2 regions of the Geobacter sp. AOG2 genome follow, and region 1 is predicted to be linked to the other one. Evidence: riboswitches for the same ligand, from Rfam matches in the RefSeq annotation. Region 1 holds a riboswitch; the other holds the start of a gene.
What was found. Region 1 has a riboswitch for S-adenosylmethionine ahead of LDN12_RS01935 (homoserine O-acetyltransferase). Riboswitches for the same ligand answer to the same signal wherever they lie in the genome.

Region 1 (10,305 bases):
GTGGTCCCTTCCATCGATACCAAGGTCTGCGAGCTCCAGACACACTATCTTGGCGAAAAGGGTGCGCGACTTCCCCGGGATGTGGTCCGTATCGTTGTCAGTCGTGATACCCCTTTTGCCCAGAAACGTTTTGCCGAAGAGGCAAAGCTTGGGGGGCTCACCTTTCTTTCCGACTATAAGGAAGGCGCCTTCGGCCGTGCCACGGGGCTGCTCATCGGCGACAATATGCTGCTTGCCCGGTCGGTGGTTGTCGTGGACAAGGCGGGCATAGTCCGCTATATCCAGGTGGTCCCCGAACTTTCGCATCTTCCCGACATGGAGGCCGCCTTTGCGAAAGCGGCGGCTCTCAGCGGCACGTAGAAGAGGGGCGGGGTCGAGCCCGTACGAGGGAGAAGATTGGACATGCTTTTGGCGGCACTCGTTGCCACAAGGGGGAGGGAGACGTCCGTATGAAGGTGATCGTGGATTTGTGCATCGTGCCGATTGGTGTCGGCGTATCGTTGTCGCCCTATGTGGCTGCGTGTGAAAAGGTGCTGTCCCAGGCAGGCCTGAAGGTTGTATTACATGCGAACGGGACGGATATCGAAGGCGAGTGGGATGCCGTGTTCGCGGCGGTCAGGCAGTGCCATGAGGTCGTGCATGGGATGGGTGCACCCCGGATCACCACGACCATAAAGGTGGGAACACGTACGGACCGTATCCAGACCATGGAGGACAAGGTGAAAAGCGTGAAGAGCAAGCTGGGAGAGGTGCGGATTGAGGGCGCCTGAGCGACCCTGCGCCGCCTCCAATATTGTGCTGATCGGGATGCCGGGGGCCGGAAAGAGCACGATTGGCGTCATCCTCGCCAAGCTGGCCTCGTTGGACTTCATCGACACCGACGTCCTCATCCAAAGCTGCGAGCGCCGCTCGCTTCAGAGCATCATCGACTCCCAGGGATATATGGCCCTGCGGGAGATCGAAGAACGCATCCTGCTCGACCTTGAGTGCCGGGATCACGTCATCGCGACGGGGGGGAGCGCCGTCTATAGCCGGGCCGCCATGGCGCATCTGGCCGAAAACGGGGTTGTGGTTTTTCTGGATGTTGACCTGGCCACCCTTGAGTCGAGAGCCTTGGACCTGGGGAGGAGAGGGGTTGCCAAACACCCCGGCCAGAGTTTTGCCGAACTCTTTGAAGAGCGGCACAGGTTGTATGTGGCATATGCGGATGTGACGGTTGACTGCAGGGGACGTACCCACGAGATGGTCTGCACAGAGATTCTCGGCAGGCTGTAACTGCCGCGATAGTGAGAAGGAGAGGGGGTTTCCATGACCATTCTTCGTCAGATAGCCCAATTGGGACAACCGGTTCTCCGCCAGGAGACCGAGCTTGTCGGCGATCCGGCCGATAGGGCCCTGCAGGCGCTGATCGACGACATGCTGGCGACCATGGCCGAGGCCAACGGTGTCGGTATCGCCGCGCCCCAGGTGTATGAGCCGTTGCGCCTGTTCGTAGTGGCTTCACGCCCTAATCCCCGGTATCCCCAAGCCCCGGCAATGGAGCCGACCCCCATGCTTAACCCGGAGATCCTCTGGCAGTCGGATGAGATCGAGAAGGGGTGGGAAGGGTGTCTGAGCGTGCCGGGCATCCGGGGTATGGTGCCGCGCAGCCTGCGTATCGGTGTGCGCTATCTGTCCCGCACGGGCCAAGTGTGCGATGATGAATTGTCCGGTTTTATTGCCCGGGTTTTCCAGCATGAATACGATCACATCAGCGGCATGGTCTTTCTGGACCGGGTGGCAAGCAGCCGCGACTTGATCAGTGAACGCGAGTATCTGCGGCTCGTCTCGGCCTGAAAATTCATGACATGGGCCTGAATCCGTGGCGCCTTCACGGCTCCTCTCGCTTGGCATGCCTCAGCCCCGGCGTTGCAGGCCGTATCTCCACCGAGGCGGAGGACCGACGGCACAGTTGGCATGATGCTGTTTGGGCGGTGTTGGACTCCGGCATGTCGCTCGCTCCACCGTGAAGGCGCCACGGATTCAGGGTGGAGTGTTCACGGGGGCAGCCCCGGCCATTTAATGCAAGACAGAACAGGAGGGATGACATGAAGCACCACCCGCGTATCGCACTGGCGGCGATAATGCTTATCCTGGCCATCTGCGGCCACGCCCCGGCCTCGGCCGCCCCTGATGCCCTTGAATACCGGCTTTCCAGGGGGCAGACCGTATATGTGCCGGCCTATTCCAATGTTTTCAGCGGGCCGAAAGCGCTGCCTTTCAGCCTGGCGACCATGCTGAGCATCCGGAATGTGGATCTGCACAACCGGATGAGGGTCACCGCCATAGACTACTACGGCACCGACGGCAAACGGCTTCGCTCGCACCTCGACAAGCCGTTGACATTGCCACCGCTGGGATCGACGTCCGTATACCTGGGCGAGCAGGACACGGCGGGCGGATTCGGGGCGAGTTTCGTCGTCCGCTGGGACGCCGTCAAGGTCATCAACGAGCCAATTGTGGAGTGCGTCATGATCGGCGCCAAATCGGGGCAGGGGATTTCCTTTGTCAGCCCGGGGCGGGTGATCAAGGAAAACACGCGGTGACGACGGGCAGTAAACAGGTGATTTTTGCCGGCCGGGATGCTATAGTCCCTGCCCATAAGCAGGTTTGAATCCCATAGGGGGACGCAGGCAATGGCAGAACAGAAGATCTATCTGGTGGGGGCAGGCATCACGGGGTGGGAGGGGTTTGGCGCCAAGGCGCTGGAGATCATCGGCAAGTCCGGGGTGATGATCGGCCACCAGCGGCACCTGGACTGCTTTCCCAACTATGCCGGCGAAAAGATGCCCCTGGGCGATCTTTCCGAACTGCTGGATTTCCTCAAAAAGACCGAAAAACGCGTGGCCCTGCTGGCCTCGGGCGACCCCACCTTCTTCGGCGTATCCCGCTTCCTTCTGCGCAATCTGCCCAAGGAACGGATCGAGATCTTTCCCAATGTCACCAGCATGCAGTATGCCTTTGCCCGCATCAAGGAGCCGTGGGATGACGCCATCTTCGTGTCCGTGCATGGCCGTGGCCTGCATCCGGCAGTGGACAAGATCGTGGCCGCCGAGAAGGCGTGCGTCCTGACCGACAAGGTCAACACCCCGGCAACCATTGCCGCAGAACTGATCGAACGGGGTGCGGAGGGGTACGAAGCATGGTTGTGCGAGGATCTGGGGCTGGCGGGCGAGAAGTTCACCAAAACCTCGGTGCGCGGTCTTCTGGAGTTGAAGCCCTCCGACCTCAATATCCTGATCCTGATCCGGACCTACGAGCCGAATCTGACCCACTACCCCCTGATCGGCATCGACGATGAGGAGTTCCAGACCTCGAAGAAGTTGATTACCAAGCAGGAGGTGCGGGCCGTCACCCTGGCCAAGCTCCAGTTGCAGGATGACCTGGTGCTGTGGGACGTGGGGGCCGGAAGCGGTTCCGTCTCCATCGAGGCGTCCAACCTGATGCCCAATGGCCGCATCTTTGCCGTGGAGCAGAATACCCAATGCCTGACTTTTATCCGGGAAAACCTGAAAAAATTCCTGGCCCGCAACGTGAAGCTGGTGGAAGGGGAGGCGCCGGAGGCGCTGGACGCACTGCCTGACCCGGACCGGGTTTTCATCGGCGGGTCCGGCGGGCACCTGGAGGAGATCATCGCCACGGTGGACGGCCGCCTCAAGCCGGAGGGGGTGGTGGTACTGAACGCCGTGACCCTGGATACCCTGACCAAGTCGGTTGAATTCCTTGAGGATCACGGTTTTACGATCGAAGCGGCCTGCGTCAATATCGCCAAAACCCGTAACCTGACCGAGTACAAGATGTTCGAGGCCCAGAACCCGGTCTACGTGATCACTGCCCGCAAGGGGAACGAATAGTGGCAACGATCTACGCCGTGGGGGTGGGTCCCGGCGACCCCGAGTTGCTGACCCGTAAGGCCGAGCGTATCCTGCGGCAAGCGGACGTGATCCTGGCGCCGGTGTCCAACCCCTCCGAAGCCAGCGTGGCCTTGGCGACCATCCGCGAGTTCCTGGATGAAGCCCGCCAGGAGGTCATTGTTCACCAGTTTCCCATGACTTCGGATAAGGCTCGTCTGATACCCGCCTGGCAGGAGGCGGCCGCCCTGATCGCCGTCCGGGCTGAAGCCGGCAAGGACGTGGCCTTCGTGACCATCGGCGACCCGCTGTTCTATTCCACCTTTATTTATCTGCAGCGCATCCTGCGGGAGATCTGCCCCCATATCCCCCTGGAGATCGTCCCCGGTATCTCCAGCGTCAACGCCGCTGCGGCCCAGGCCGGCATTCCGCTGGCGGAGGCCGACGAAAAGATGGCGGTCATCCCCGCCACCGCCGGCGTGGAGAAGATCGCCGAGGCTCTGGTAAGATTTGAGACGGTGGTGCTGCTCAAGGTCAAGCCGGTCTACGCCGATATTCTGGAGCTGATTCGGCAGACGGGCCGCGAACAAGGTACGGTCTTCGTGGAACGGGTCGGGAGCGACCGCCAGAAGGTGCTGACCGATTTTGCCGAGATCGCCGCCCATGTCCCCGATTATCTGTCACTGATGATCGTAAGGAGACTAGCAACAATAACATGAACGTCTTGCATCTCATCTTCCGGCCATCTTTGGCCGCAGCTCAATCACAAAATCCTCGGCGTAGCCCTGCTACGCCTGCGGTTTTGTCCAATCGCTACCGCCAAATCCGACCAAAATCCGAGTGCAATTTTGTTCAACTTATTATTACTAGCCTCCTAAGATGTTCCTGCTGAAGCTCGCCGTCGCCAACCTGATCATTATCGCCTGCGTCCTGCTGGGCAGACGCATTCCGTCGCTGGGGGGGCTGATCGCCACCATGCCGCTCATCAGCCTGATCGTCCTGGCCTGGCTGGCCACGGACCGGCCCGGAGACGGGGCGCTTATCACCGGCTATACCAGAGGGGTGTTGTGGGGCCTGGTGCCCACCATGGTCTTCTTTGCGGCGGCATACCTCTGCCTGCGGAAGGGGATGGGGCTGCCGGCGGCGTTGGGAACAGGGGGCGCCCTGTGGCTGGGAGGGGCGCTCCTGCATCAGTGGCTTTTGCGCTGAGAATCCAAACAACAACGCCTTTCCTGCACTAATCGGAAAGGCGTTGTTGTTTGGTGCAGTGTTTTTACCGGGGAATCCAGGTGATTTCCCGGACAAACCGTTAGAGCGTGCTCCCCTTGGCGGGGACGATCTCGTCGGTGGCCGGGGCTACGGGCGCGGCTGGCGCGGTCGGGGCAGCAGGGGCAGCAGGGGCAGCAGGGGCAGCGGCCGGTTGCTGTATCGCGGGGGCCGGGACGGGTTGTTCGACCGGCTTCGGCTGCTCCGGGCTCGTTGCCGGCTTGCCGGCCGGAACGGCATCCTTTTTCTCCGCGTCGGCGTCATATTTCAGAAGCGAGACGATATCGTCGAACTGTTTTCCGTAGACCTGCGATTCCTGTGTCTCCCGCAGCAAAATATCTTTTTGCCTCTGATCCAACGTCCGCCTGATGCCGTCGAGGGTTTTGAACTTCAGGTCGGCCTTGCCGGATAAGTTGGCCTCCGCCTCGCTGAAATCGGGGTACTGGAGGTTGATCAGGGGCGAGTATGACAGAATGCGGCCGCGGAAGTTGGGATATTCCCAGAGGATGGTGCCGTCGCCATCCAGGATCTGGGCGGTGAGGATGAGGTAGTTATAGTCACTGGTTTGGGACGACAGCAATGAATTGGAATACACCTTTTCGTTCTGGGTGAGGCCGCTGACCACCAACAGCATGACGGCGTCCAGGTTGTTTTTCCTGAGATAATTCCGCAGCTCATCGGTTTTCCAGAAATATTTATTGTACCGTATCGTGGCGTCATCGCGCTTTTCGCTGCGGAAGAAGAGGTCGCTGAAGATGCGCTGCGGATCGCCGTCCAGAAGCGCCACGGTGTAGTAGTCGCCGGTCGCTTTGAGTTTGCGGACGAGTTGCTGTTCATACTTGCGGTTCATATCGGCAATCAGGTTCACGAGCTGGTCTTTCTCGGGATACCTGATGTCGGAGTTCACATCGATGATGATAGGCGCAACGCCGAGCACCTTGACCTTTGCGGCAAAATGCTCCGTGGGAACATTGAAATGGTTCTGGGCGCAGCCGAACAACAGCGCCAAAAGCGGCAACAAGAACAGTCGTTTCATCCCTATCCTCCTCATGCGTGCGTGATCCTTCATGGTTCCCGTATGTTTTATACCAGATGCCCAACCCCATTTCCAGATAATTTGGTGCCGCAACGGCCCGCAGGAATGCGCTTTCCGGTCCTCGCTCCGCCAATGCAATACGCCCGTGCAGGTATTTTCCCGGGCACCGCCTGCTGGGGAGCAAGGTCGCAAAAAGCAGCATATTTGGTTGACAATGCTCGCGTTCTTCCCTTATTCTCATTCAATAGACCTGCTTATCGAGAGTGGTGGAGGGAAAGGCCCTGTGAAACCACAGCAACCGGCCAATGAGGCGTCAGGTGCTAATTCCTGCCGAAAGGCAAAGATGAGGGGTGTGCTGTAACCGTTGCGTTTCAGCCCCTTCTCATACCGTGTGAAGGGGTTTTTTCATGTCCGTCGGCATTGTCACGGAACAATCCATAGCCTTCCAATCCGGCATCAGGTTGGACAGCGGGCGCATCCTCGCCCCCATCACGCTCGCCTACGAAACCTACGGAGTCCTCAGCGAATCCCGGTCGAACGCTATTCTGGTGGAGCATGCCTGGACCGGCGACGCCCACCTGGCGGGCAAACACCGCGAAGAGGACGCCAGGCCGGGATGGTGGGACGCCATCGTCGGACCGGGACGTTTGCTGGATACCGACCGCTATTTCGTGATCTGTTCCAATGTGATCGGCTCGTGCCATGGTTCCACCGGCCCCACGTCAATCAACCCCAAAACCGGCAAACGTTATAACCTTGCTTTTCCGGTCGTGACCGTGCGCGACATGGTGCGCGCCCAGAAGCTTTTGATCGATGCCCTTGGCATCGAGAAGCTGTTGTGCGTCATGGGTGGGAGCATGGGAGGGATGCAGGCCCTGGAGTGGGCCACGCAGTATCCCGGGAACATCGCTTCGGCCATCGTGCTGGCGACTACGCCGCGTCCCTCTCCGCAGGCCATTTCCCTCAACGCCGTGGCCCGTTGGGCCATCTTCAACGACCCCACGTGGCGCAAAGGCGAGTATAAGCACAACCCCAAGGACGGTCTGGCCTTGGCCCGCGGCATCGGCCACATCACGTTCCTGTCGGACGAATCCATGAACACGAAGTTCGGTCGGCGCTTTTCGGCCAAGGACGGCCAGTTCGATTTTTTCGGCCAGTTCGAGGTGGAGCGCTACCTGAATTACAACGGCTACAACTTTGTGGACCGCTTCGATGCCAATTCCTTCCTGTACCTGGCCAAGGCCCTGGACCTCTACGACATTGCCCTGGGGTACGAATCAATGGCCGAGGCCTTTGCCGGGGTGGCCGCGCCGCTGCAGTTTTTCGCCTTCACCTCGGACTGGCTCTATCCGGCCTATCAGACCGAAGAGATGGTCGATTGCCTGCGCAGCCAGGGTAAACCGGTCGAATACCACCTGATCACGTCCGCTTACGGCCATGATGCTTTTCTGCTGGAACACGAGACCTTCGCCCCCCTGGTGCGGGACTTCTTCGCGCGCGTGGAGCGGGACGGGGCCTGTTGAGCTTATGACGCTTTTGCTCGACGAATTCAAAGATAAGGGGCTTCTCAGGAAGCTGCGGCATGGCATCGGCCGGGCTGTTGCCGACTTCGGCCTGATTGAGGAAGGGGATCGTGTTGCCGTGGCGGTGTCGGGGGGTAAAGATTCCTATACCCTGCTGCTGTTGTTGGAGGAGTTGCGCCGGCGCGCGCCCGTTTCGTTCGAGATCGTGGCGGTCAACATCGATTCAGGGTATCCCGGCTACCGCACGGACGTCATCGAGCGATTTCTGCGGGAGAACGGCTTCACCTACCGCATGGTGCCCACCGAGCACTATGCCCTCATTCAGGAAAAACGCAGGGCCGGTTCATCATTCTGTTCGATCTGTGCGCGCTTCAAGCGCGGCGCCCTCTATACGGCAGCCCAGGAATTGGGGTGCAACAAACTGGCCTTGGGGCACCATCAGGACGATTTCATCGAAACCCTGCTGCTGAACCAGTTTTTTGTCGGCTCGCTCAAGGCCATGGCGGCCTCCATGCTGGCGGACAACGGCGAGACGGTGGTGATCAGGCCGCTTGTGTACCTGGCCGAGGAGGAGATCATCCGCTTTTCCCGGGAAGCCGATCTGCCGGTGGTCTGTTGCTGCTGCCCGGTCTGCGGCACGGCCGACCTGCAGCGCAAGCGGATGAAACAGCTTCTGAAGGAGTTGGAAAAGGATATTCCCCACGTCAAGAACAGCCTGTTGAAGGCGATTTCAAACGTACACCCCCGCCACCTTCTTGATCGGCGCCTGCAGGCGGCGCTCCCCGACCTTTGCGTGCCTCTCCTTCCTGGCGGGCCGGACGGGGAGCAGGGCTGAAACATCCTGCCGCAGGTCAAGCCACGCCACATACCCGCCATACGCGACCGCAATCAATCCCAGCAATACCATCGGTTCCATAAGACACCTCCGTTTCATTTGAGGAAACGATAGCATTGCCTTATGACAGAAAGTGTCGCATCATGAAGACGATGATCGATTTTCGGTGGGGTGCTTTAGGGTGTGGTTGTGACGTGGGTGGATAAGGAGTTGCCGGCCGGCGTGAATGACGGGACTCAGGTTGTTCAAAAATAGTCAGATCGTAGCACCCGCAGTATAATCGCCCAGCGATTATCGGTGACGAAGCGGAGCGGAGTTCATCCCGCAGGGACAGAACCGGAACGGTTCTGCTAAAGGCCCTGAGGAGGCGTAGCAGCGCTACGCCGCACGAAAGGGCTTTCGAGGACGGCGGCGAGATGGCTGTTTTTCAACAACCGCCTAAGGCTCGCCCCGCTCGCCCTCTCCGGAGAGCAGGACAATATCCACGCGGCGGTTCTTGGCGCGGTTTTCGGGGGTCGAGTTGTCCGTGACGGGGCGGAACTCTCCGTACCCGGTGGCGGATATCTTTTCGGGCTCCGCATCGTAGTATTTGAGGAGGTACTTGAGGACATTGGTGGCCCGGGCGGTCGACAGTTCCCAGTTGGAGGGGTACTGGGCGGTGCTGATGGGAACATTGTCCGTATGCCCTTCGATCCGCAGGGGATTGTTATACTGGGTCATGACCTCGGCAATGGTGTTGAGCAGTTCGTGGGCGCTCTGCTTGATCTGGGCCTGCCCGGAATCGAAGAAACCGGCCTCCTTGAGGCTGACGATCAGTCCCCTCCGGGTAATGGTGAGATTGACCTTGTTTTGGGCGCCTTGTTTCACAAGGTAGGCCTCAATGGAAGACTTTATCTGGCGGAAATCCTTGTCGTCGGCACGGGTGCGTGCCTGCCCGCTGCGGGCCCTCCCGGATGGGGCAACGGACATCTCCGGCTTGATGGTCGGTATGATGCTGATCGGCTTGGACTGGATAACGTTGATCTTCGGCGAAGGCGCGCCGGCGGTCACCATGCCGAAGGACTGTTGAAGCGACTGCATGACCTCCTCGACCTTCTTCTTGTCGGTCTGGGACATGGCATACAGGGTCGTGAAGACGGCAAACAGAAGGGTGATGAAGTCGGCGTAGGATACCAGCCAGCGTTCGTGATTGGCATGTTTTTCCGGTTCTTTTTTCAGTGCCATGGCTGGTTAATGGGCGCCTACGAAGGCTTTCAGTTTCTGTTCGATGAAGTGCGGGTTCTCGCCGTTCTGAATGGCGATCAACCCCTCCAGGATCATGACCCGCCGCAACACCTCTTCCTTCATGCGGATCTTCAGCTTGCTGGCTATGGGAAGACAGATGATATTGGCGGTCATCAGGCCGTAAATGGTGGCGACGAAGGCCACGGCGATGCCGGCCCCCAGCTTGGAAGTATCCGAGAGGTTGCTCATGACGTGGATCAGGCCGAGAACGGCGCCGATGATACCGATGGTCGGGGCGTAACCGCCGGCCGCCTCGAAAAACTCGACGCTGTGTTTGGTGTTGTCCTCGTAGGCCATGATGTCGGCTTCCAGGGTTTCCCGCAGTTTTTGCGGGTCAATGCCGTCGACCACCAGCGATATCCCTTTCTTGATAAAGGGGTCTCTGGCGGACTGGGCCTCCTGCTCCAGAGAGATGAGCCCGTTGCGTCGCGCCTTGGTGGCATAGTTGATGATGTCCTTGACCACCGCATC
Region 2 (10,305 bases), 580 kb from region 1:
CCCGGTTGGGTTTCCGATCCGGCCGAAAGCATCCTCAAACTGCTCAAAACGGTGGACACTAAGGGGGGGACCCATCGCAACGCTGCCATAAGATTCCTATTTGGCATTATTGATTCCGGCAGCCTTCGGGACACCTTCATGACCCTGCTCAACAGCAGGAACCGGGCTCATATGGCAGAGATCATTGCCATTCTTGAAGGCTACATCGACTCCTCCCAAGACGAGCGTGAGCAGGTCAAAATCTTCGATGCCTGTCTGGATATCGTCCTATCCGACGATGCCGATTATAACATCAAACATCATGCATCCAACCTGTTGAGCGTCTTTTTCAAGAAGGTACAGGCAACAAACCTCGGCGAGGCCTTGCGGCAAAAGTATATCGAAAAACAGATTGAGAAGGCCGAAGGGGTATACCGTTACCTGTGCAGCGGTGCATCGGGGCTGAGCGCCACCTTTCTCGAAGACCTGCTACGCCCTCTGAACGACGGCGGCAAAACGTTTCAGCTCAAGATGCTCAACTATTTTAAATTTGTACTGGAAAAAGCGCAGAATCCTGAAGAAGTCGACACGGTCATGGATATCTACCCGGATTATTGGAACAACGATGAACTGCCCAGGGAAGAGAAGCTTGTAAAGATCTGTCGCCGTATCATCGTAGCGGTTGAAGAGTTGTGGGATGTGAGCGATGATGCCGAGGTCCGCAGCCTCATTATCAAGATAATATATGGTCAATATGCCGACAAACGAGAAATGCTGGAACAGATCCGGGCAAAGCTGGATACCGAAACGCTCAGTGAGGCTGCACGGGACAAGATTGCCCTTATGCTGCACTGTTTTTTTCTTCCAGGAGAAAATGACGCGCTCAAGCTGCTGGCGGCGAATATATTGATCTTCAAGCTGGGTGATGCCCGGAACCGGTCCGTAGCCCTCGATTATCTCATCTCCTATGTTGAAAACAAGAACCTCAACTATGCCGAAAGAGGCAGCATAGCTACGGCGATGGAATCATTACTCAACGAAAAGCGGCTGGCGGAAGAAGTGCGAAAAACGGCGCGGTACCTCCTTTTCATAACTGGTCCCGAGAGGTTTGATACGGCAGAGGAGCAAAAAGCCGTTCTCGGTCATATTCGGAGCATGGTCGAAGGGAGAGGCCTCTCCAGCCAGCATGCTGCGCAGCGAGTCCTGGAGTCCCTGGAGATTTTTTCAAAGACGACGGCCTCCACCGACAAACTCAAGATGGCGGCACACTACCTGGAGTTTAAGATTCGCCAGCCCAACGAGAGTCTAACCTGGGGCAAACTTGACTTACCCTAGCGTTGATGCGACCCGGTAGCCGGTCCTGCTTTCCGAAAAGGCTTACGAGACGTTTGGCCGAACAATTTTTCCTCCCCCCAGAACCTCATCATCCCGGTAAAAAACCACGGATTGCCCTGGAGTGACCGCTTTCTGCGGTTCATCGAAGCGTACCGCACACCCGCCTTCCGGCAGCAGTTTGACATGGCATTGGACCGGCTGATGCCGGTAGCGGATTTTACACGTCGCCTCGAACTCCTCGGCGTCCGGGGGTACTATCCATCCGATTTCTGCGGCAAGCAGGCCATCAACGGCCAGATACTGCTCTTCCCCCACCACCACGAGATTATGTTCGGAATCGATGGCTGTCACGTACAAAGGCTTGCTCCAGGCGATCCCCAACCCCTTGCGTTGGCCGATGGTATAGCGGTGCGTCCCGCGATGATGGCCGATAACCCGACCGTCCACATGGATTATGTCCCCTGGTATTCCCTTCAGAACACCGCCCCCCTCGAGGAATAACACGTAATCGTCGTTGGGGATGAAGCAAACCTCCTGGCTGTCCCCCTTCTCGGCCACCGGCAGGTGGAACCCGCGCGCCAGCCGACGGACCTCTTCCTTATTCTCCATTTCACCCAATGGGAAGATCACTCTCGCCAATTGTTCCTGGGAGAGCATGCAAAGGAAGTAGGATTGGTCCTTGCCGATGCAGCGCGCCTGGCGCAAGTGGCAGACCCCAGCGCCATCGACGGTTTTTCTTACGTAGTGGCCGGTGGCCAGCATGTCGGCACCCAGTTCCCGCGCCTGGTCCAGCAACAGGCCGAATTTGACGTAGCGGTTGCAACGCACGCAAGGATTGGGGGTGCAACCGCAGCGATATTCGTCGATGAAGTCCTTGATTATCAGCTCGTGGAAATTCGCTACGAGGTCGATCACATGGTGAGGGATTCCCAAGTGCTTGGCCACGGTTGCGGCATCATGGGCGGCTGAGCCGCTACCGGCGCTGCGCGGTGCGAAGAGCTGCATGGTAATGCCGATCACCTCATGGCCTTGGCTTTTCAATAGAGCGGCGGTCACCGATGAATCCACCCCACCGCTCATGGCAACGGCGATAACCGGTCCTTTCTTGTCAACCATCATATCCCTTTCTCACCGAGAATGATTCGGACCACCTGGTTGGCTTGGTGCCCGGCTGCAATAGCCACCCGCGGCGCCATCAGTCCGCAACCCGGCTTGGCTTCCGATTCGCCGTCGCCCACGAGGTAGAGCCTGGACGTGGCCCGTTGCGTAACGATGGCATTGCTGGTGCCATACCCCGCCAATCCTGATGCGGCAACGACGGTGACCGACGGCAGCCGACCGAGGAGTGTATCCACCAACATGGCCTTCATGTCGGCCCGGTCAAAGGCTTCGACCACGACGGTGCAGGCGGCAAAGACAGCGGGAATGTTTTCGGGGCACAACATGGCCTGATGGGATTCCACCTCGATATACGGGTTGATCCGGGCGATGTTTTCGGCTAAGGCGTCCACCTTGGGCTGGCCCAGTTGGTCGATGAAATACTGCTGCCGGTTGAGATTCGACGGCTCAACCACGTCGAAATCGGCGATCACGAGTCTGCCGACGCCTACTCGTGCCAGGGCCACGGCTACCGCCGAGCCAAGCCCGCCGGCACCGGCGACACCCACCGTGGCCGCCTTCAGCAATGCATGTACGCCGGGAGTGTGACGGGCCGCCAAAAGTCGTTGTAGTTCCTCTTCCGGCGGCTGTTCTCCCCGTTTGATCAGATAGACTTCGTCCCCTTCCCGTAGCTCTGTTTCGGCCGGAGCCGGAAACCCATTGAGGATAAGTACGTCCGCGCCCGGCTTGTGTCGTTCTGCCAGGCTTGCCAGAGTCGTCTCTTGGCTGATTACAGCCCCTATCTCGTTTATCCGTATGCGCATAGGCTCACTATTTTTGTCTGCAATGTATAAACTGTATTCCCCTACAGTCGACTGTGTAGTCACAGCCGTACTGAACACTAATGACTGATAACCTGCTGGAGGTCTGCAATCAGGTCATCGACATCCTCCAACCCGACCGAGAGGCGCACCAAGGTATCCTTGATCCCCTTCTTTTCCCGTTCTTCCTTGGGAATTGCTGCATGGGACATCTTGGCCGGGTAGGAGATGATGCTTTCCACGCCTCCCAGGCTGACAGCAAAGGCGGCAAACTGCGTTTTCTCCAGTAGTTGCTTGGTCAACTCGTAGGATTCGAGTTCGAAGGAGAGGACGGCACCAGGGCCATCTGCCTGGGCAGCATTGACGGCATGACCGGGATGGCTGGCGAGGCCGGGGTAATGCACCTTGAGTACACTTTTCCTGGTCTGGAGCCAAGCCGCGATGTTTTCGGCACTCTGTTGGCTCTGGTCCATCCTTATTTTGAGCGTCTTGAGCCCTCGCAGAGTCAGAAACGAATCCTGGGGCCCCAGGATGGCGCCGAATGCATTCTGGATGAAGCGGATACGATTACCCAGTTCCAGATCATTGACAACGGCAAAGCCACAGATAACATCGCTGTGCCCGTTCAGGAATTTGGTTCCACTGTGCAGGACGATGTCACAGCCAAGCTCCAGTGGGCGCTGCAGATAGGGGGTCATAAAGGTGTTATCCACAAGGGTTATGATACCTCGCGGCTGGGCCAGTTCTACGACCCCACGCAGGTCGGTGATCTTGAGCAGCGGGTTGGAGGGGCTTTCCAGGTAGATTCCCTTGGTTTCCGGCCGGATAGCGGACTCGATGGCCTTAAGGCTGGTGGCATCCACAAAGGTGGAACCTATGCCGAGACGCTGGAATATGCTGGTCAGCACCCGGTAGGCGCCGCCGTAGACATCCTCGCACACCACCAAGTGATCGCCGGGAGAGAAGATTAGTAAGGTGGAGGAGATGGCTGCCATGCCGGAGGCAAAGGCAAAGGCCCGGCTCCCTTTTTCCAGCCCGGCGATGGCTGCCTCCAGCGCCTCTCGGGTAGGGTTGTCGGAGCGGGCGTAGTCATATTTACCGAAATGGTCTACCGACTGTTGACGATAGGTGGATGTCTGGTAGATGGGCACGCCCAGCGCGCCGGTCAGGGGATCGGCGGTCTGTCCGCCGTGGATGAGTTGGGTTGCAAACTTCATGTCGTCTCCTTATGCTTCCAATGCCTGACGCAAATCCTCAATCAGGTCGCAGCTGTCCTCAATGCCTACCGACAGGCGTAGCAGGGTATCGTTGATGCCCAGCCGCGCCCGTAGTTCCGGCGGTATGTCGGCGTGGGTCTGTACCTCGGGAAAGGTGATCAGACTTTCGACGCCGCCCAGACTCTCCGCGAAGGAGATCAAGCGTGTTTTCATCAGCACCTGCTCTACCAATGCGTGGGTAGCGACCTCAAAGGCAATCATGCCGCCAAAACCGCGGGAGTCGCGTTTGATCAAGGCGTGACCGGGATGGTCTTCGAGGCCCGGGTAGTAAACCTTGGTGATAGCCGGGTGATTTTTCAGCCATCCGGCAAGTTTGCCCGCATTCTCCTGTTGGCGGTCCAGGCGGACCCCCAAGGTCTTTATACCGCGCATCACCAGCCAGGAGTCCTGCGGTCCCAGTATCGCTCCGGCAGCATTCTGGTGGTAGTAGACCCGTTCGGCAAGATCGGAATCCTTCACCACCACCAGTCCAGCAATCGTATCGTTATGGCCCGCCAGATATTTGGAGGCGCTGTAGACGGCGATATCGGCCCCCAGATCCAGAGGGCGCAGGAGGTACGGGGTCAGAAAGGTATTGTCCACGATCAGATACAGGGTGTGATTACGGCAGAGCGTGGACAGGGCGGGGATGTCGGCAAATTTCAAAAGGGGATTAGTGAGCGATTCGACGAAGACCGCCTTAGTCTGGGGTGTGAGCGCTGCACGCACTGCTTCGATATCGCTCGTGTCCACATAGCTGAAGGTGAGCCCGAACTGGTCGAATACCTTGTCGAACAGGCGACAGGTGCCGCCGTACAGGTCCTCAGTGACGATGAGGTGGTCTCCCGAGCGGAACAGCAGCAGCAGGTTGGCGATAGCGGCCATGCCGGACGCATAGGCGCATGCGCGTACTCCATTGTCAAGGCGGGCTATGCCATCTTCCAGAGACTGGCGGGTAGGGTTGCCCGAGCGTGTGTAGTCATAGCCGGTGCTCTGGCCGAGTCCTGGATGCCTGAAGGTGGCGGTCTGGTAAATAGGCACAGAAACTGCGCCGGTCCTGGTGTCCCATTCCAGGCCGATCTGAACCGCCTGTGTACTGATGTTCATCTGCTGCCTCCCAAAAATAAAATCCCCTTCCGGGGTGTGGAAGAGGGTTCCTTGAGGGCATCTCTTCCTTATCTCCCGAAACCGCATGGTTTCGCTGGAATTGGCACCTTACCCTTGCAGGTTGGTTGCCGCGACGTCCTTGGGCCAGTCCCTCGGTCGCTCTCGATAAGAAACTTATGTATTTTCTGCGAGAATTACTATGAATAAAACCTACGATATGCCACCAATCTTGTCAATAATTATTTTATGGAGACGAACCCCTGCCATTACTGGGGCGGATGCCTGCGGTGGCATATGTTTTACCTATGCTTTTTCGAGTACGATTGCTACGATAAACCATTCCTTATCCGTTGCGAATCGGAGGGTAAGGGTGTCATGGTTGTTGCCGGCGTTGACAAAGTAGTCATCGCCACTGACAATGGAAGGCGTCGACAACTTGATATCGGCGCCACCCCGTGAAATATGCTGCTTGAAGGAACCGGCGATCATATTGGCGATTTCGCCCAGAGCATCGCGAACATCGTCGTTCAGGTTGGAAATTTCCATGCCGAGCATACTCGATGTGAAGGCAAGCGCCAGTTGCTGGGGGGCGTGGAGGCTCACCAAGCCGTTATACACCCCGGCAAATCCGACCATCGCCGTAATGCAATCCTTGAAATGTGTTTCCGGGGCAACCTGAAGGGGGAGATGCAACAGGTCCTCCATGCCCACCATAGTGCAGAATACCTCCTCCACATCACGGGTGAGCTGTTTGAGCAATTTGTCTTCACTCGTATGAAGGATGTCCAGAAGGTCTTTTGTCAGTGACATTTTGTGCCCCTTTGTTCATGGATTTCGATGGAAAATAAGGGAAGCGGCACCTCAACGCATCTTTTGTCAAACCGGTATTGCTCCGCACTTGGGAACAACTTCTCTGCATAGGTTTGTCGGACTCTACTCTGCATAATTGAAAGGAAATTTTCAAGATGAAATGAGATGATTATAATATAAAACAGCCTCGCTCCGAGATGGGGGAGGCTGCTGATGAATGTTCAACGATCTGAAGGGCGCCATCGAGAAGATTCAGAGGCGGCGCGGTTCGGCAGTCCGGGGGGCAGTCTCTACCGTGTGTTTTCGTCAAGCAGGTAATTCAACAGTACGACAACATCCCTGATTTCCTGTTTATTCATATCGGAATTCGGTTTCCGCAGCATCTTGATGCCATAGGCTTTTACCGCCTGCCTGTCGAATGGCTGGCCGGTGATGGGAGCCCTTCCGGTCTGTACCGCGATGACGGTTCGTTCCATGGTGTGGCACTTGACACATTTTCGCGTCATAAGGTCAAATGATGCTCTTAAATGGGCAGGAATGCTGTCGGGATCGAAATTCATTCTGTCCCCGCGGCCCTTTACCCTGATGCGTGCGTCGGCAACCGAGGAAATTACGAGTGTGATGAGCGCAACCAGTAGGATGAGCTTCCGCATATGAGACTCCTTAAGACGGGATTATCTCGCTTAGTATAACAAAGAAAACAGTGTAAAGTAACCTCTGTCGTGCCATAAACAATCAGAAACTGAAAGTTACGCCGAGCGTACCAATTTTATTGGTGAAATCCTGAGCGCTTGAACCCTCGGTAGCTTTATATGCGGTAGCGAGCTCATGTTTGTATTCCAGAGCGACCTTTAGGTTTTCAAGGGGGGCGTATGCAAGCGTCGGGATAAAACGACGCACCAGGCCGCGCCCGTCATCCTGATATTCGAACCGCATGGCGCCGATGAGATTCTGGAGAAAGGTGTACTCACCCTCGATTGCGGCCACGTATGACTTCACCTCGGTCGGGGTATTCGAAAGGTAGGCGTTGTCGTCCCTGCCCAAGACGCCGGCCATCCTGAGCCTGAAGAGTTTGTAGAGTATGTCCAGATCCATGCCGGTGCGGTAATAGCTGTTCTGGATGGGGGGTACGCCTGCTGTGGTGTTCGGGGTGCCGTTCTTGCCGTAGTAACCATATGCTCCCAAAGTGACGGTCAGGAAGTCGAGGATGCTCTCCTCCTTGTCGAGATCTACTTCCGGTTCGTTTGCAAGGTAATCCGCCCCACCGAATTTGTATGAGATATGGCCATAACCCTCTTTGGTATTTTGATCCTTGCGGTTAACTACTCCGCCGGCGATGAAGAAGCGGTTTGCAAAGACGGCATTGGCCTCCAGTGCGTCCTGTGGCTGTTCGGTCCTGAATTCCGAAACGCCGACTGTGTAAGCATAGGGTGCAAAAGAGTTTGTTGTGGAGAGTTTGTTGTTAGACTTCCAAAGTCCAAGCTTTGGCTGCATACGCCCCACCTTGAAATTTATGGGGGTGCCGAGCGCATGGCGCCAGATGAAGAATAGTTCGTTGATGTTGGTGCTGTTGTTGGCCGGGGTTGTGCTTGTCGTACTTGTAATATTGCTGGTGTTCTCGCTGTAGGCCACATATGTGGCAAAAAATGCGGCTTTTTCCCGAAAGTTGCCGCCTGCGTTCAGCTTGAGAACGCGCGTCGAGAGGTCGAGTTCATTTACGGCACTATGGTCGTAGGTGGCATGTATCGAAGCGGTGAATGATATGGGCAACAGCTCGGGGATGGCGGCCAGGAGGAGTCCTTCGGGTTTGGCCTCGCCCCCGGGAACGGCGGCAGGCGCAGCAACTTCCTGAGCCGATTCAGGCGTGGTTGTATCGGAGGAACCCATGGCACCGGCCTTTAATTTGCTCAGTTTGTCGGCGTCGCCTTCCCCCTTCACATCCATGGTTCCGCCGGTTGGCTTGGCGGTAGCTTTGAGAACGGGGAGGGGGAGGGCTCCCTTGGCCTTGGCCGCCTTCTGTCCCTTGCCGAAGTAAACATAGGCGTTTTTGAGGAATGCCTCACCGTATTCGTTCAGTTCGGGATAGATGGTATGGCAGGTGCTGCATTCAACCTTGTAGGCGCGGGTGAATGCCGGGATGGCGTGAGAGTTTTTAGGGGCCATCAACTGTAGGGCAAGCATGGCCATAAGAACTATCAGAATATTTTTCTGTTGCATGAAGTCACCCTCCGAGATTGGCATTCATGAGGTATTGGATAATAAGCTCCCGCTTCTACGGCCGTCGTCCCAGGCTTCCGGATGGATCGCTTTTGGTTCCGCAAAGATATGATAACGCCATCTCGTACTGACTTTCGGCTGTCCCAGATGTGAGAACACCTTGAGTGACAAGATAATCAAGAGCCGTTTTGGCGTCATTATCCATTATTCCATTATTCAACCAGTCCAGGGAATCGTAGATCAGGCGCTTCGCGTACAGGGAGTTGTGGGCGTAAGCCCCGGAATCCGCCATTAACATTTCGTAGTTGAACGCAGCGCCAAAGGTATAGGCCGCTTGGGTGATAATGTCGCTGGAGGCGGATAAACCGCTTCGTGGATCTCCTGAACCCGGGACAACGGCATTGCCAAAGGCTAGCGTCCAGTCGGTTTTGTAAGCGCCGGTAGCTGTTGGTTTCAGTTTGTTGGCGGGGTTCTGACCCGGACTGAGCAGCATTTGGTTCAATGCTTCCATGGCCGCCGCAAAGCCATTCTTGATCGCCTGAAGATTACCGTTGGCTCCTGCAACCCAGAGTGCGCTATTAACATTGGTGCTGCTGTGACAGGCTGCATTGGAACAGACTTGAGCGTTGCTGACGATGTCTAATATGGTTCCATTGACGTCGCGAGTTACCGGCAGGAAATAGTGGGAAAGGCTGTTTTTAAGGTGGCAACCTATGCAGGGGCCGTTACTGCCTCCGATGTTGCCGGAATCCGCCGTGCCGATAAGGTCGTGTTTAAAATAGCTTTGAATGGCGTATTTAGATGCGCTCGAATAAAATTGGAAACCACCGATACCGGCAAGGGTCACTGCCGCAACACCATCATGGGAGAACAGGCTCCGGTATGAGACGTTGGTGAAGTCAAGGCCGTTGGCATTGGCTATTTTGGCAATTAGGCCGAGTTCTCTGCCACTGTGGCAAACGACGCAGATATTTGAAGCCCCATAGTCATTGTTTTTGTGATTGAGCAATGTTTTTGAGTACTTGACATCCCAAGCCCTGTCGTGAATGCCTGCAAGATTTTTTGTCGCAGAAAAATTGTAATAGACGGTCACGGTGGGTACAACGCGCAATTTGCCGCTGTAGGCACTTCCATCGTTAGGGCGCCCGTCGTCATGACACGCATTGCAATTAGTAAGCTCCCGACTTTTGTCCATATATGATGTTGACCCGGAAGATGCCGCGGGATAATTGCTTCTGGTGCCGTCAAAATCTGGAAGTGCGTTGACGTCACTGAAGCCCGAAGACACGTAGGTTATGTAGCCGGTCGTAGTGTGGCAACGGACGCAGAAATTGCCAAAATTATCCTTGGCGACAATCGAGCTGCCACGGGTTTTGAAATCGTAAGTTGTCCTGGCACCTGACTCCGTGTCGCCATGTCCAGAGCGGGACCATTGTTGCCTTTCATCCCTTCCGCTGGTGGTGTCGTGAGGATTGTGGCACTTACGGCAATATCCGACATAATTCGTTGCGACATAGTTCGCGCGTTTGCCGGAACTAAAGTGATAAAACTTCACATCCATAATGACGCCATCTCTGGTAGAGCTATTGAACGTTCCACCGTCGGTATAGGTGGAACCGTGACACTTGGAACATTTCTTGTCGGTATCGGGATTTTTGCTGACGTGATTTGTGCTGTCCGGG

Region 2: it holds a riboswitch for S-adenosylmethionine, as region 1 does, so the genes downstream of both, LDN12_RS04690 (PLP-dependent aspartate aminotransferase family protein) here and LDN12_RS01935 (homoserine O-acetyltransferase) in region 1, are expected to answer to the same signal.

What each region holds. Positions count from the first base shown of each region.
Region 1 covers NZ_BLJA01000001.1:431,128-441,432, forward strand. Annotated here, with positions in the region: gene tpx (thiol peroxidase) at 1-360, shown strand, start outside; gene LDN12_RS01895 (MTH1187 family thiamine-binding protein) at 450-770, shown strand; gene LDN12_RS01900 (shikimate kinase) at 757-1,275, shown strand; gene def (peptide deformylase) at 1,309-1,836, shown strand; gene LDN12_RS01910 (DUF3124 domain-containing protein) at 2,088-2,585, shown strand; gene cbiE (precorrin-6y C5,15-methyltransferase (decarboxylating) subunit CbiE) at 2,676-3,893, shown strand; gene cobI (precorrin-2 C(20)-methyltransferase) at 3,893-4,609, shown strand; gene LDN12_RS01925 (DUF3147 family protein) at 4,770-5,099, shown strand; gene LDN12_RS01930 (hypothetical protein) at 5,200-6,192, opposite strand; SAM riboswitch class I at 6,444-6,542, shown strand; gene LDN12_RS01935 (homoserine O-acetyltransferase) at 6,600-7,715, shown strand; gene ttcA (tRNA 2-thiocytidine(32) synthetase TtcA) at 7,720-8,550, shown strand; gene LDN12_RS01945 (OmpA family protein) at 8,989-9,774, opposite strand; gene LDN12_RS01950 (flagellar motor protein) at 9,781-10,305, opposite strand, start outside.
Region 2 covers NZ_BLJA01000001.1:1,010,685-1,020,989, forward strand. Annotated here, with positions in the region: gene LDN12_RS04670 (hypothetical protein) at 1-1,314, shown strand, start outside; gene mnmA (tRNA 2-thiouridine(34) synthase MnmA) at 1,357-2,430, opposite strand; gene thiF (sulfur carrier protein ThiS adenylyltransferase ThiF) at 2,430-3,236, opposite strand; gene LDN12_RS04685 (PLP-dependent aspartate aminotransferase family protein) at 3,314-4,450, opposite strand; gene LDN12_RS04690 (PLP-dependent aspartate aminotransferase family protein) at 4,460-5,596, opposite strand; SAM riboswitch class I at 5,662-5,768, opposite strand; gene LDN12_RS04695 (chemotaxis protein CheX) at 5,900-6,406, opposite strand; gene LDN12_RS04700 (cytochrome C) at 6,697-7,059, opposite strand; gene LDN12_RS04705 (hypothetical protein) at 7,142-8,623, opposite strand; gene LDN12_RS04710 (cytochrome C) at 8,679-10,305, opposite strand, start outside.